Regions from separate parts of the Gordonia sp. 34D genome, predicted to be linked through region 2. Evidence: riboswitches for the same ligand, from Rfam matches in the RefSeq annotation. Region 2 holds a riboswitch; the other holds the start of a gene.
What was found. Region 2 has a riboswitch for thiamine pyrophosphate ahead of thiC (phosphomethylpyrimidine synthase ThiC). Riboswitches for the same ligand answer to the same signal wherever they lie in the genome.

Region 1 (6,991 bases), 640 kb from region 2:
GTAATTTTCGGTACCGAGGCTGGCACCGGTCACGTGCACCCACGGATCCTGGCTGGCGAGACCGGCGAGGATGGGGTCGTCGGAGGTGACGGCATCAACCTGTCCCTGCTGCATCAGCACCAGGCAGTCGGCCCAACTCGACGTGGTGATGAACTTGACGTCGGGCACCCGTTCTTGCACCCGTGCGATCGAGGTGGATGCGCGCGTGGCGCACACGTTCTTCCCCGCGAGGTCCGACACGGTCGAGATTCCCGAATTTCGATACACCAGGATCTGCTGCGAGGCGGCGTAGTAGGGGACAGAGAAACTCACCGACTTGAGCCGATCGCACGTGATCGACATGGTTTTCACCACGATGTCGACGGTGCCGTCCTCGAGGGCTTTCATGCGGTTCTCGTTCGACAGCATTCGGTATTCGATCAGGTTGGGGTCGCCGAAAATCGCGTCGGCAATCCAATGCGCGACGTCGATGTCGAAGCCTTGGACGTCACCGCTGATGGGATCGCGGAAGCTCAACGGGTTGCTGCCGAGGTCGGTGCCGACAATGAGGCGACCACGCTGGAAGATCCGTTCCATCGTCGACTTGGCGGGCATGCTCCGGGGTTCCGGCAGCGGAGTCGGGCGGAGTCCGACGGTGGCATCGCAGGTGTCGTTCGACGCCGGTGCGTCGGGTGGGGCACCAACGGTCACCTCCGGCGGCCACGGGGCCTGCGCGGTGGCCGAGGGAGGCGGATTGGCACTGTCGGCTTCGGTGGTGCAACCGGTCATCGCGATCATGATGGCTGCCGCTGCGACAGCGAGGCGGGCTGAGCGGGATCTCGTCATCGGTACTCCCGAATGCGTGGGATGAGGCCGAAAATCACCGCGAAGGCGGCCAACACGCACACCAGGCCGATGCCGGTGCCGGTATACCCGAGAAGCGTCTGAGCGGTACTGATGTTGTCCCGGAAGGTGGTGCGGGCGTCCGCGATCGCCTTCACCAGGGCGTCATTGACTTCGTTGTAGCCGGTGGCCGTACTGATTTTGCCGTTACCGATAGTCAGGGCACGCGCGGCGGTGAAGTCGCCTCCGGCGAGCCGTCGACCCACTTCTTCGTGGGCGCCACGCCACCTTTCGAGCGCGGCTTGGGCATCGCTGATCGGCTGGGTGAGCCCGGGGTTCTCGGCGTGAGATGGATCGTTCGCGAGTCGGTCGGCGTCTGCGCTGATCTGTTCCAGGTCTTGCACAAAGCCGACGTCGAGTTCGCCGGGATCGGTGCGGCGCACCAGCGACAGAGTTTCCGCTGACCGGGCTTGCTGGGTCAGGATGCGCATCGTCGTCAGCGTGTGGAGTGGTTCGGCACCCGCGGTCTTAGCCGTGTTGGCCGCAGCCACCGACAATAGTCCCGACACCAACAGCCAAACCGTGCCGATCCCGAGGGCGGCCAGCGCCCCGATCAACCCGAGATTGAAGTGCCTGCGCGTGCGTCTGGCCAAGTATCGGCCGGTCGCGAGCAGCATCAAAATAATGATCAGCAAGGCCACGTACACCCCCCACGGGGGCACGGTCAGAGTGCGCTGAGGATCGGAGATTGCCGCCGACCGGTCCTCGTAAAGGCGCTGTGCCGCAGGCAGAATCGTGCCAAGCATCAGGGTCGACGCTTCGCTCAAGTAGGCCGAGCCGACCGGGTTGGCGAGCCGATTGTTGGTGCGGGCAGTTTCGATCAGCCCGGTGTACACCGGGATGCTGGTCGAGAGCGTGTTGAGGTCGTTGCGGGCGGCCCGCTGACTGTCGGTCAGGTCGTCGCCGTTCGCCACACCGTCGGCAGCGGCGACGAGCGCTGTGGCCGCCGTGGCGATGGAATCGGTGTACTCCGACCGCAATTCGGGGGATTCGCGCCCCCCGGAAATGAAGGCGGAGTTGGCGGCGGCGTCAGCAACCGACAGTGAGCTGTACAGGACTTCGGCCGCCTCGGCTTGCGGTTCGGCCCGGCTGACCAGCGCTTCGAGGGTCTGACTGCGATTGTTCAGCGAAGCCGACGAGTAGAAGCCGGTGAGGCCGCACGCGAGCGTCATCGTGATCATGATCATCAGCAACTTGCCGGGCGTCGTCGTGGCATAAAACCGCAGTGTGAGCAGCGGAGACGAGACGCGTTCGCGGGTAATCGCCGAGATCTCGCGGCGGTCGGCGATAACCTGCCGAAGGGTGGGGTTCGCCGACCCGCGCTCGGGCAGCACGCTTCGGCCCGCGTGGGTGAGTGCAGAGCGCACTCGGTAAACCTGGCCGGCCACGTTGTTCCCTTCGAATGAACTGTGTCCAACCCTAGTCGGCGCGACTGCGCTCGCGCTGCCAGGCCGGTACGGTGATTCTTCAGATATCGGAAAATCCCTTTGCTGGAGGCAACGCAGTGCGTGGAGACGGTGACGGCTGGGTGTTCGACGGCGCAGGCGGGCGGTACTGGGGGCGGCACGGTGCGGCCGGTCTGCTGCTGTTTGCGCCCGACGCCGAAGGAACGGTGGTCGTGCTGTTGCAGCACCGGGCGATTTGGTCGCACCAGGGCGGAACTTGGGGGCTGCCGGGCGGTGCCCGCGATTCCCACGAGACTGTTGAGCAGGCCGCCGTCCGTGAGGCCAACGAAGAAGCCGGGATCATCGAAGCTGACCTCACCGTGGTCGAATCGATTGTCACCCACACCGCATCCGGTGGCTGGACGTACACGACGGTCCTCGCCGAGGCCGAGAAGCCGGTGGTGACCGTCGGCAACGGCGAGTCCGCCGAACTGCGCTGGGTCCCGGCCGACGAAGTCGCCAACCTGCCCCTTCACCCGGGTCTGGCCGCCTCCTGGGCCGACCTGCTACCGAAACTGCTGGTTTAGCTGTCGGTGACTCCGGACTTCAGAAACGCTAAGCGGCAAGCTGGTTTGCCCCGGCGATCAGCGCATTGACTGTCGCTTCGTCGCCGTCCCGGCCACGGCCCGACGACCATCCCTGTCGAGAGTCGCGTTCGCACAGAAGGTAGGTGACGGTTTCGTCGCCGTCGCGCTGCTGCGACAGCCGGACGATTTCGATGCCCGCGCCGAGGGCGTACAGGATTTCGGTCATGGCGGCGATGGTGCCGGTGGCGGTCGCCGAAATGTCGTGGGCGTCCCTGCCGAGAGTGATGTGGGCGCGCGCGACGACCGTGTCGGCCCGCGCGGGCTCAATGGACAGAGTTTGCAAGGTGATGAAAGCTGCCGCGCTCATGTCTGCAGAGGATGGCTGGGGGAATTGAATGTAAGGCATCTGGAAACTTCATTTCGGTCGAATCTTTGATGACCGACTAGCTCCAGGGTGTGGAGACGACAAACCCGCAGCGGGGGGTCGGTCGAGATCAGACCCCGCTGCGGCGGGTTACGAGAAGGTTCCACAACATGATGTCGGGCAGCCTACCCGATTTTGAGGGCTCGCGCAGCTGTCGTCGGATCAGTGGCGCCGGTAATCGCGCGGACCACCACAATCCGCTGTGCGCCAGCAGCTTTCACCTCATCGAGACGTTCGAGGTCGATCCCGCCGATCGCGAACCACGGCTTATTGGGGTGGCGTGCGGCGACGTCGGAGACGAAGTCCAGGCCCGTCGCTGCGCGGCCCGGCTTGGTTGGCGTGGTCCAGCAGGGGCCGGTGCAGAAGTAGTCGATATCGGGATCGGTGATGGCGTCGATGGCCTCGTCAATGCGGTGGGTGGAACGGCCAATCACCATGTCCGGCCCCACAATTTCCCGTGCCGCCGCCGGTGGCAGGTCGTCCTGGCCGAGGTGCAGCACGTCGGCACCGACGGCCGCCGCCAGGTCGGCGCGGTCGTTCACGGCAAGCAGCGCCCGATAGGCCTTCGTGAGTTCAGCGATCTGCCCCAACAGGTCGATCTGCTGCAGGGTCGTCAGCTCACCGAACTCGCGCTCGCCGGGGGACCCCTTATCGCGCAACTGAACTATGTCGACGCCACCGTCGAGGGCCGCGCGGACAAAGTCGACGAGGTCACCGCGTTCGCGTCGTGCGTCGGTACACAGGTACAAGCTGGCATCTTCGAGGCGGGTGCGCGCGTTCATGACCGCCACCTTAGTGGTGTGCCCGGCGCGGTAAACTCGGGGCGTATTCCTCACACGGGAGCTCGGAGGTTCGTCGGGCTGAGAGGGCGTCGCGCCGACGCTGACCGTCACACCTGATCCGGATAATGCCGGCGTAGGAAGGCTCTCATGCTCGGTGAACTAGCGGTCGTCGGTGGTGGCGTCGTCGGCTTGACGTGCGCTCTCGCCGCCGTCGATAGCGGTTGGCGCGTCACGGTATTCGACGCCGGACCCGACCGCCGAGCCTCCGATGTGGCGGGTGGCATGCTCGGTTGCCTCGCCGAAGGGCACCCCGGTGAAGACCGGCTCCTGGCCATTTCCCGCGAGTCGACGTCCCTGTGGCCGGGGTTGCTGAATCGTCTCAGTTGCCCTGACATTCTGACCGCGACCGACAGTCTCCTGGTCGGGGCCACACCGTCGGATGTTGCCGCGCTGGAAACGCAGATGCGGTTTCTGCGGTCGGAACTGCCCGACGACACACACCGGATCCCGTCGGCGTCGGCCCGCGAACTACGAACCCTGGAACCGGCCCTTGCCCGAAATGTGGCGGGCGGATTCCAAGCGGTCGGGGAGGGCGCGGTCGACAACCGTAAGCTCCTCGCCGCTTTGCGTGCGGCGCTCGACGCGGCGGGCGTAATGCAGGTGCGTGCCGAGATCGACAACCTCGCCGACGTGCCCGGCGAGCAGATTCTGGTGGCCGCCGGACTCGACACTCGACGACTTCTCCCCGACGTCGACCTCCGCGGTGAGAAGGGGGAAATCCTCCGACTGCGCCGCACTCGATGGTCAGTTGCTCCGCCGCGCAATGTGATTCGCGCGCGCTGGCACGGCCGGCCGGTGTATCTCGTGCCACGCGAAGACGGCATTGTTCTGGGTGCCACCCAATACGAGGCCTACGACGACACCGACCGCGCCCCACTGGCCGGGGGCGTCGCGGACCTGCTGGGCGACGCCGATGAATTGATGCCGGGCCTGCGAACTTACGAACTCACCGAGGTCAGCGCAGGCATCCGACCGTCGTCGGCGGACGGCGTACCGCTCATCGAACGCGTCGATGAGCGGGTGACGGTAGCCGCCGGACATGGCCGTAACGGGATCGCGCTGGCACCCTGGACGGCGCAGCAGGTCCTCGCGGTACTGGCACAACACTCAACACACACCTCGACCGAAGATAGGGGAGTCCACCATGGAATTGACCGTGAACGGTGACACCGTCACCCTCGATGAAGCGCCGACCGTCGCGCAGTTGTTGACCCACCTCGACCTGCCCGAAACGGGGGTCGCGGTGGCCGTCAACGGGATTGTGCGACCTAAGAGCGAGTGGGACCAGGTCTTGCTGCCGTTCGCCGAACTCGACATTCTGACGGCTGTGCAAGGTGGCTAGCCCGGGAATCGAACCGCTCCGCATTGCCGAGCGTGAGTTCGGGTCGCGGCTCATCACCGGAACCGGCGGAGCCAGCAACCTGGCGATTCTGGAACGCGCGCTGGTGGCGTCCGGAACCGAGTTGACGACCGTCGCGATGCGCCGGATCAGCCCGGAGTCGGGGACCGGCTTGCTCGACCTCCTCCGCCGCCTGGGGATCGCGCTGCTGCCGAACACGGCGGGATGCCATACGACAGCCGAGGCCGTTTTGACCGCGCAACTGGGGCGCGAGGCGTGCGAAACCAACCTGGTGAAACTGGAGGTGGTCGCCGACGACCGCACGCTGCTCCCGGATCCGCTCGAGCTGGTCGACGCCGCGCTGGCGCTGGTCGCCGACGGATTCGATGTGCTGGCATACACCAACGACGACCCCGTCCTGGCGCTCCGGCTCGAGGACGCCGGGGTTGCGGCGGTGATGCCGCTCGGGTCCCCGATCGGTACCGGACTGGGCATTTCAAATCCGCACAACATTGAGATGATCGTGGCGCGCGCCGGGGTGCCCGTCGTTTTGGACGCAGGCATTGGGACGGCGAGCGACGCCGCCCTCGCGATGGAACTCGGTTGCGACGCAGTGCTTCTCGCCTCTGCCGTGACGCGCGCCGACGATCCGGAAGTGATGGGCGCAGCGATGAAGCATGCGGTGATCGGCGGCTATTTGGCGGCCAGGGCCGGGCGTATTCCGAAACGCTTCTGGGCGCAGGCGTCGTCCCCGGCCCGAGGGTAGGAACGGTGGCTTAGGCTTCGGCGTCTTCGCGTCCGCGGTGCCAACCGCCCTTCTCCGGCGGTGCTTCACCGAAGTGGTCGGGTTCGCCGGTGCCATACCAAGCCACAAGGACCGCACCGACCACCGCGCCGATGAAACCGACGACGGCTAGCCAGCCGAGGCCGACGCGCGCTGAGTCGCCGAGGAATGCGACGCCAATGATGCTGGGGCCAGCCGTTTCGCCAACCACCAGCATGGCGGTGACGCCACTGACCGCACCCACCTGCAGGGCAACGGTTTGGACATAGAAGCCGATCGCCCCCGCGATCGCGATCGACCACGCGGCCGGATCAGTCAGCAGGGTTACCAGGTGGAACGGTTCGAGCCCGTGCAGAACGCGGACGGCGCATGCAATGACGCCGAACAGCAGACCGGCGCACGCGCCGCCGATGGGTGCCGCGAACTTGCCGCCGCGGTAGACGCCCACCAGCGAGATGGTGCACAGCGCGAGGGTCGCGATGAACAATCCCCAGTGGAATGCCATCGAGGCGTTGTCGTTGGCGCCGGGCGATGACGAAACGCCGAGCATAAACAGCGAAAGCACCACCAGCCAGATCGCGACCCAGTCGCGGGTGTGCAGCGTAATGCCGAGCAGCAACGTACCGAGCAGGGCTGTGACCACCAGGTTTGCCGACACGATCGATTGCGCGAGGAAGAGCGGAAGAAAGCGGGCGGCTACGGCTCCGCCAGCAAATCCGACCACCACCATCACGGTGCCGAAAATGAA
Region 2 (6,991 bases):
CTCGACGGCGCACCGCAGCCAACGCCGGTGTGTCGCGAAGTAGAATACTCAGCCATGGCAATTCTCCCGATCTGCATCATCGGCGAACCGGTCCTTCACCAGCCGACGAGCCCGGTGGAACTCGACGCTGACGGCAAGCCGTCCGCCGAGATCATCACCCTGCTCGACGACATGTACGACACGATGGCCGCCGCCAACGGTGTCGGCCTTGCTGGCAACCAGGTGGGCCAGGGTTTGCGACTGTTCGTGTACGACTGCCCCGACGGAGCGACGCGACGTCGCGGCGAGGTCATCAACCCCGTGTTGACGACGTCGGAGATCCCCGAGACCATGCCCGACCCGGACGATAACGACGAAGGTTGCCTGTCGGTGCCGGGTGAAGGGTTCCCGACCGGTCGCGCCGACTGGGCCAAGGTCGTCGGAACCGACCGCAATGGGGACGCCGTCGAAATTGAGGGCAATGGCTTCTTTGCTCGCATGCTGCAGCACGAGACCGGCCACTTGGACGGCTTCTTGTACGTGGACGTCCTAGTCGGACGCAATGCGCGCGCAGCAAAGAAGGCCATCAAGCGCAACGGCTGGGGTCGGCCTGGACTGTCGTGGCTGCCCGGTGCTGGCGTCGACCCCTTCGGGCACGACGACTAGCCATGCCTTCCGCGAGCGGCAGTCACCAACCGGCGATCGGTGATCGCGTCGTCATCCGGTATCGACTGGGCGACGACGCTCCCGCAGATTGGCGTGGGGCCCCAAATCCGCAACCGGCACGGGGTCATCCGACGCAGTCCGACATCACCGGCATTCTCCGTGACCGCTCCGACACCGCCGTGTTCATCGAGCGCGATGGCGAAACCCATCGGCTCGCCCTCGCGGCTATCTCGTCGATCCGACTGCTGTCGCGCCGGGTCGTTCGAAATTCGGAGATCCGGGACGTCGAGCGTGCACTGATGGAGGCCGCATCGACTGACGCGCGCGAAGTGATCGACGGATGGCTACTGACCGCGGCTGGCCCCAACCTGCGCTCCGGGGTGGCGGCACCGGTCGAATTCGGGTCGACGGCAGCGGGTCTGGGACCTGCCCTCGCCTGGCTCACCGACCACGACCTGGCACCTCGACTGATGGTGGCCGACCGCCTGTTGCGCAGTTCCGCGTTGGGGGCCGCGCCTCGCGCGTCCATTGCGTACGAGGTACTCGTCGGTCCCGAACCCGACCGAGACACACCCGCCGGCGAGTGGGCCCTCATTTCACCGGGGGTAGCTGCGGCGACCGTCCCCGCTTTCGACGGTGCCGCGCGCGATGCGTGGCGCGCTCTCGGGTTCGAGTTGCATCACACCTGCCGTTTGCTGACGATGTAGCGTCCACGCAATGACATACGGTGGAGGCGATGTCGAATTCCAACCCCACCGACGCCGACGGCGCGCCCGACCTAACCAAACGACGAACCTTTGCGGCAATTCTGGCCGTGGTATTGCTTCTGGCGGTCGTCGCACTGACCTGGTGGATCGACGGACGGGACGGCCCCGATTCCGAAGCTGCGACGTCGACGACGAGTGCTTCGTCAGCCGCTCCGGCACCCGCTGGAGCCGCAACACCGAAGCCCACGCGGCCAGCCACCGCCTCCAAGGCTCCGAAGAAGACGTCGTCGACCGCTACCCCGGCGCCGAGCAAGCAGATACCCGCGCGGGTACTGAACACCTTGGCACTGGTGGATGCCGGTCGATGGCCGGAGGCCGCGAATGCGCCCGGGACGCGCGGCGGCGACACCTTCCGCAACAACGAGCGCAACCTTCCGGTCAAAGACTCCAGCGGGCGTCGGATCACGTACCGGGAGTGGGACGTGAATCCGAAGCAGCGAGGCCGCGGCCGCGACGCCGAACGCATCGTGACCAGCAGCGACGGTTCAGCCTGGTACACCAAGGACCATTACAAGAGCTTCATCCTGATCAGAGGACCGGCCGCATGAACCTCGAATTTCCCCCCGGCGCCTTGACCGGCCCCGGCCCGGCTACCGTTCTGGCAGTCGGATCGATCAGCACCTACCGGACCGGTGCCGTCGCCCGGCGACTTCCCGGCGCCAAAATGGCGACCATGCCAGGGATGTACGAGGCATTTGCCTCCGCGTGGGACTTCCCGTCGCACTTCGGCGCCAATAAGGACGCGTTCGACGATTCCATTCGCGATCTACCGACAGGCATGCACACGCCGACCGGCGCGGTCGCAACCGGCTACCTCACCGTGATCGAAGCCGCTGACAAGTTCCTCGCGGCGGCGAATGCCGATGATTTCGCATGGTTCGCGACATCGGTCGACTTTTGGCGCGAGCACTACCGCAGTGAGCAACTGGGGTTCGGGCTTGTTTTGCTTGCTGACTCGACAACGGCGGGTGATCTCGTCGCCCGACGATGGGAGGCCGCTGACGCGCCCCTCTTGCGGCTACGGCAAGATTGACGCATGCGCCTGGCGACGTGGAACGTGAACTCGATCCGCGCCCGATCCGAGCAGGTCGTGGCATGGATGAATCGGCACGCTATCGACGTGCTGGCAATGCAGGAAACTAAGTGCACCAACGACGAGTTCCCGGTGATGAGTTTCATCGCGCACGGATACGACGTCGCCTTCCACGGGACCAGCGGCTACAACGGCGTCGCCATTGCTTCACGTCTCGGAGTGCACGAGGTTCACAACGGCTTCGACGGTGAGCCGACCTACAACGGCGAGATACAGGCGCGCGCCATGTCGGCGACGTGCGGCGGGGTGCGAGTTTGGAGCCTGTACGTGCCCAACGGCCGTGAGCCCGGGCACCCGCATCTGCAGTACAAGCTCGATTGGCTGGGTGCCCTCGCGGATGTGACCAGTCTGGAACTGACGCACGATCCCGCAGCGCAGATTGCCCTGCTCGGTGACTGGAACGTGGCACCCACGGATGAGGATGTGTGGGATCCGGAGTACTTCCAGGGTCGCACTCATACGAGTGAGATAGAACGTGCCGCCTTCACGAAGTTCATCGACCATGGATTCGTCGACAGCGCGGCCCCGTACACGCCGGGCCCAAGGAAGTTCACGTTCTGGGACTACCAAGCCGGTCGGTTTGCCCGCAACGAGGGCATGCGCATCGATTTCGGTTTGTGCTCACCAGCATTGAACAACCGCATACACGACGCCTTCATTGATCGAGAAGTTCGCGCCACCCAGGGTGCCAGCGACCATGCGCCCGTCGTCTTCGACGTCAGCGCCCTCACCTTGTAAGCGAGTTTCACTAGGCGGGTGCCATTGCCACCATGCCGGGATGACTGTCCAAAAAGTGTCTGGTAAACGAGCAGATCGGCCGCACTTTGAGGTTGTTCTCTCGCATGTACGACATTGCGCTGCCCGTCAGTCGGGTCGCAAGTCCGTGTCCGCTGTATTCGTCGTAGAGAACGGTATGCAGGATGGTGACCACATCTCCCTGCGGACCCTTGTCGATGCGATAACCGAGGACACCGACGAGATCGCCAGCCACCCAGAGTTCGAACCGCTCACGGTCAGGGTTGTGCGAGACCTGAGATATCTGTTGCAGCAGCGAACGCGCCGATTGCGTCGGCTGAGCATGACGGTGCTTCCGGTACATATAGCCTCCTGTGACTCGCATCACAAGCCTATGGTTGGACAAATAGAGATGCAAGTCACATCAGTCACATGCGCATCACGATATGCCTTCGATCCGGCACCTGAGTAGGGTGGTGAGCGCCCCATCCGCGGGCGCAAATTTCATACGCGGGGGCTCCCACGAAACCGGGGGCTGAGATGACGACAGGCGGTCGTCGACCGCCTGAACCTGTCCGGATAATGCCGGCGTAGGGAGAAAAGTCATGGCCGACATGTCGAAAAAAACTGTTACCTGTGGACCCATCCAAGGCTCCACCAAGCACTATCTCGACGTCGACGGCATGGCCGTCCCGCAGCGTCGCGTCAACCTCACCAATGGTGATCACCTCGACCTTTACGACACCTCCGGCCCCTACACCGATAATTCGGCAACCATCGATCTGGATGCCGGTTTAGCAAAAACCCGTGACCACTGGGTTCGTCCAGAACCGGTGCTGATTCCGGCCAACCCCGAACGTGGGACAGCCGCACACACCGCATCAACACAGTTGGCGTGGGCCCGCGAAGGCATCGTCACCCCGGAGATGAAGTTCATCGCCGCGCGCGAAGGCGTCGACCCCGAGCTGGTCCGCAGCGAGGTCGCCCGAGGTCGGGCAGTGATTCCGGCCAACTATCGGCACCCCGAATCCGAGCCGATGATCATCGGCAAGGCCTTCGCGGTCAAGGTGAACGCCAACATCGGCAACTCGGCAGTCACCTCGTCGATCGCCGAAGAGGTGGAAAAGATGGTGTGGGCGGCCCGCTGGGGCGCGGACACCATCATGGACCTCTCAACCGGCAAAGACATCCACCTCACGCGCGAGTGGATCATGCGGAACTCACCGGTTCCCGTCGGCACAGTCCCGATCTACCAGGCGCTCGAGAAGGTCAACGGCGATCCCACCAAGCTGACGTGGGAACTATATCGCGACACCGTCATCGAGCAGGCCGAGCAGGGCGTCGACTACATGACCGTGCATGCTGGCGTGCTGCTGCGCTACGTGCCGCTCACCGCCAAGCGGGTCACTGGCATCGTCTCGCGCGGTGGGTCGATAATGGCGGCGTGGTGCCTGGCCCATCACACCGAGTCATTCCTCTACACGCACTTCGACGAACTGTGCGAGATCCTCGCCCGCTACGACATCACCTTCTCCCTCGGTGACGGTCTGCGTCCGGGGTCTATCGCCGACGCGAACGACGAGGCACAGTTCGCCGAACTCCGCACGCTCGGCGAACTGACGGCCATCGCGAAAGCGCACGGTGTGCAGGTAATGATCGAGGGCCCCGGTCACGTTCCGATGCACAAGATCGTCGAGAACGTCCGGCTCGAGGAAGAACTGTGCGACGAAGCGCCGTTCTACACCCTGGGTCCGCTCGCCACCGACATTGCGCCAGCGTACGACCACATCACCTCGGCGATCGGTGCGGCGATGATCGCCCAGGCGGGAACGGCGATGCTCTGCTACGTCACGCCGAAGGAGCACCTTGGCCTCCCGAACCGCGACGACGTGAAGGTCGGCGTTATTACCTACAAGATCGCTGCACACGCCGCCGACCTGGCGAAGCAGCATCCGCGGGCGCAAGAGCGCGACGATGCTCTCAGTAAGGCCCGCTTTGAATTCCGCTGGACCGACCAGTTCAACTTGTCTCTTGACCCCGACACCGCCCGCGAGTATCACGACGAGACGATGCCCGCCGAGCCGGCTAAAACCGCCCACTTCTGTTCGATGTGCGGACCCAAGTTCTGCTCAATGCGTATTTCCGCGGACGTCCGCACATACGCCGAGGAGCACGGATTGGTGACGCAAGACGATATCGACGCCCGCCTCGCCGAGGAGATGGCCGCAAAGTCGGCCGAGTTCACCGCCGCGGGCAACCGCGTTTACCTACCGATCGACGAGGCGGTGAGCACGCCGTGACGTACCCGTCGCTCCCGCTCGCTGCACCCGGCACCACCCCGGTGCGGGTGCTAACTGTCGCAGGCTCCGACTCCGGTGGCGGCGCGGGAATCCAAGCTGACCTGCGGACTTTCGCGATGCTCGGTCTACACGGATGTGTCGCCATTACAGCGGTGACCGTCCAGAACTCGACGGGTGTCACCGAGTTCGCCGAGATTGATCCGACGATCGTCGCCGCGCAGATGCGGTCGGTGGTTTCCGACATCGGCGTTTCGGCGGCCAAGACTGGCATGTTGGCTTCCGCGCCAATCATCACCGCGATCGCCGACGCGGCAGTCGACTTGGGTATCGGCCGTGATGGTGCGATACCGCTGGTCGTCGACCCGGTTTCGGCATCGATGCACGGAGATCCCCTGCTGGCCGCCGATGCCTTCGGGGCACTCACGACGCAGTTGTTTCCGCTTGCGACGGTCGTGACGCCCAACCTCGACGAGGTGCGACTGCTGACGGGGATCGACGTCGTCGACGATGCCACGCAGCGGGCGGCCGCCGTCGCACTGCACGCGATGGGTCCCCGCTGGGCGCTGGTGAAGGGCGGGCATCTGCGAGGTAGCGACCTCAGCCCGGATCTGCTGTACGACGGCACCGACTTCCATCAGTTTCCCGCCCCGCGGATCAACACCCCGCACGATCACGGGGCCGGCGACACTTTGGCCGCCGCTATCGTCGGAGCGCTCGGCCACGGCTACTCGGTACCGGATGCCGTTGCTTTCGCCAAACGCTGGGTCACGCGAGGCCTCGCTGCTGCCTACCCTTTGGGTGCAGGCCATGGCCCCGTCAACCCGCTCTGGCGCCTCGCCCCCTCAACCCCCTAACATCCCCCTTTTCTGTCACGATTCGACCAAGCCGTCACCAAACGTCTCGATCGGTGACGGTTTGGTCACCGGCACGACCGTCAGATGTGACAGGAAAGGGACGAAAACCCCGCGTAAATAGCACGCCGCCCGGATCATCTCGCGATGATCCGGGCGGCGTGCTTAGTTCTTAGCGTCTAGCCGTGGACGCGGTGGCGGTACTCAACCGGGCCGACGCCGTAACGCGTCTTGAAACGGTTGCGGAAGGTCGCCACGGTCGGGAAGCCCGACGAGAATGCGATGCTGCTGATCGAAGCCATCGGGCTCTGGACCAACATTTCGTGTGCGGTCTGCAGGCGACGATCGGCGATGCGGCTGGCCAGCGAGTTGTCGCAACTTTCGAAGTAGCGGTACAGCTGACGGCGCGACAGGTGCAGGTGCTCGGCGATCACGTCGGGCGAGAAGCTCGAATCCCGGTGGTGACGGTCGATCAGATCTGCTGCGGCTTCCTGAACAAACAGCGCGTTGTCTTCCATCGCCGCTGGCGAACCCTCGAGCTCCGACAATGCGGCGACGAGGAGGTCGACGGCGGCCTGCTCGGAGACGTTTGCTGCTGCC

Region 1: it holds a riboswitch for thiamine pyrophosphate, as region 2 does, so the genes downstream of both, AC1L34_RS15300 (FAD-dependent oxidoreductase) here and thiC (phosphomethylpyrimidine synthase ThiC) in region 2, are expected to answer to the same signal.

The regions. Positions count from the first base shown of each region.
Region 1 is NZ_CM155293.1:3,294,857-3,301,847, forward strand. Features, by position in the region: gene AC1L34_RS15275 (glutamate ABC transporter substrate-binding protein) at 1-825, opposite strand, end outside; gene AC1L34_RS15280 (hypothetical protein) at 822-2,270, opposite strand; gene AC1L34_RS15285 (NUDIX hydrolase) at 2,387-2,854, shown strand; gene AC1L34_RS15290 (hypothetical protein) at 2,883-3,221, opposite strand; gene thiE (thiamine phosphate synthase) at 3,404-4,060, opposite strand; TPP riboswitch at 4,114-4,217, shown strand; gene AC1L34_RS15300 (FAD-dependent oxidoreductase) at 4,208-5,287, shown strand; gene thiS (sulfur carrier protein ThiS) at 5,265-5,462, shown strand; gene thiG (thiazole synthase) at 5,455-6,225, shown strand; gene AC1L34_RS15315 (EamA/RhaT family transporter) at 6,236-6,991, opposite strand, start outside.
Region 2 is NZ_CM155293.1:2,652,010-2,659,000, forward strand. Features, by position in the region: gene AC1L34_RS12325 (peptide deformylase) at 55-645, shown strand; gene AC1L34_RS12330 (GNAT family N-acetyltransferase, cg3035/Rv0428c family) at 648-1,352, shown strand; gene AC1L34_RS12335 (guanyl-specific ribonuclease) at 1,382-1,960, shown strand; gene AC1L34_RS12340 (barstar family protein) at 1,957-2,445, shown strand; gene AC1L34_RS12345 (exodeoxyribonuclease III) at 2,449-3,243, shown strand; gene AC1L34_RS12350 (GNAT family N-acetyltransferase) at 3,254-3,604, opposite strand; TPP riboswitch at 3,741-3,855, shown strand; gene thiC (phosphomethylpyrimidine synthase ThiC) at 3,846-5,540, shown strand; gene thiD (bifunctional hydroxymethylpyrimidine kinase/phosphomethylpyrimidine kinase) at 5,537-6,394, shown strand; gene AC1L34_RS12365 (helix-turn-helix domain-containing protein) at 6,571-6,991, opposite strand, start outside.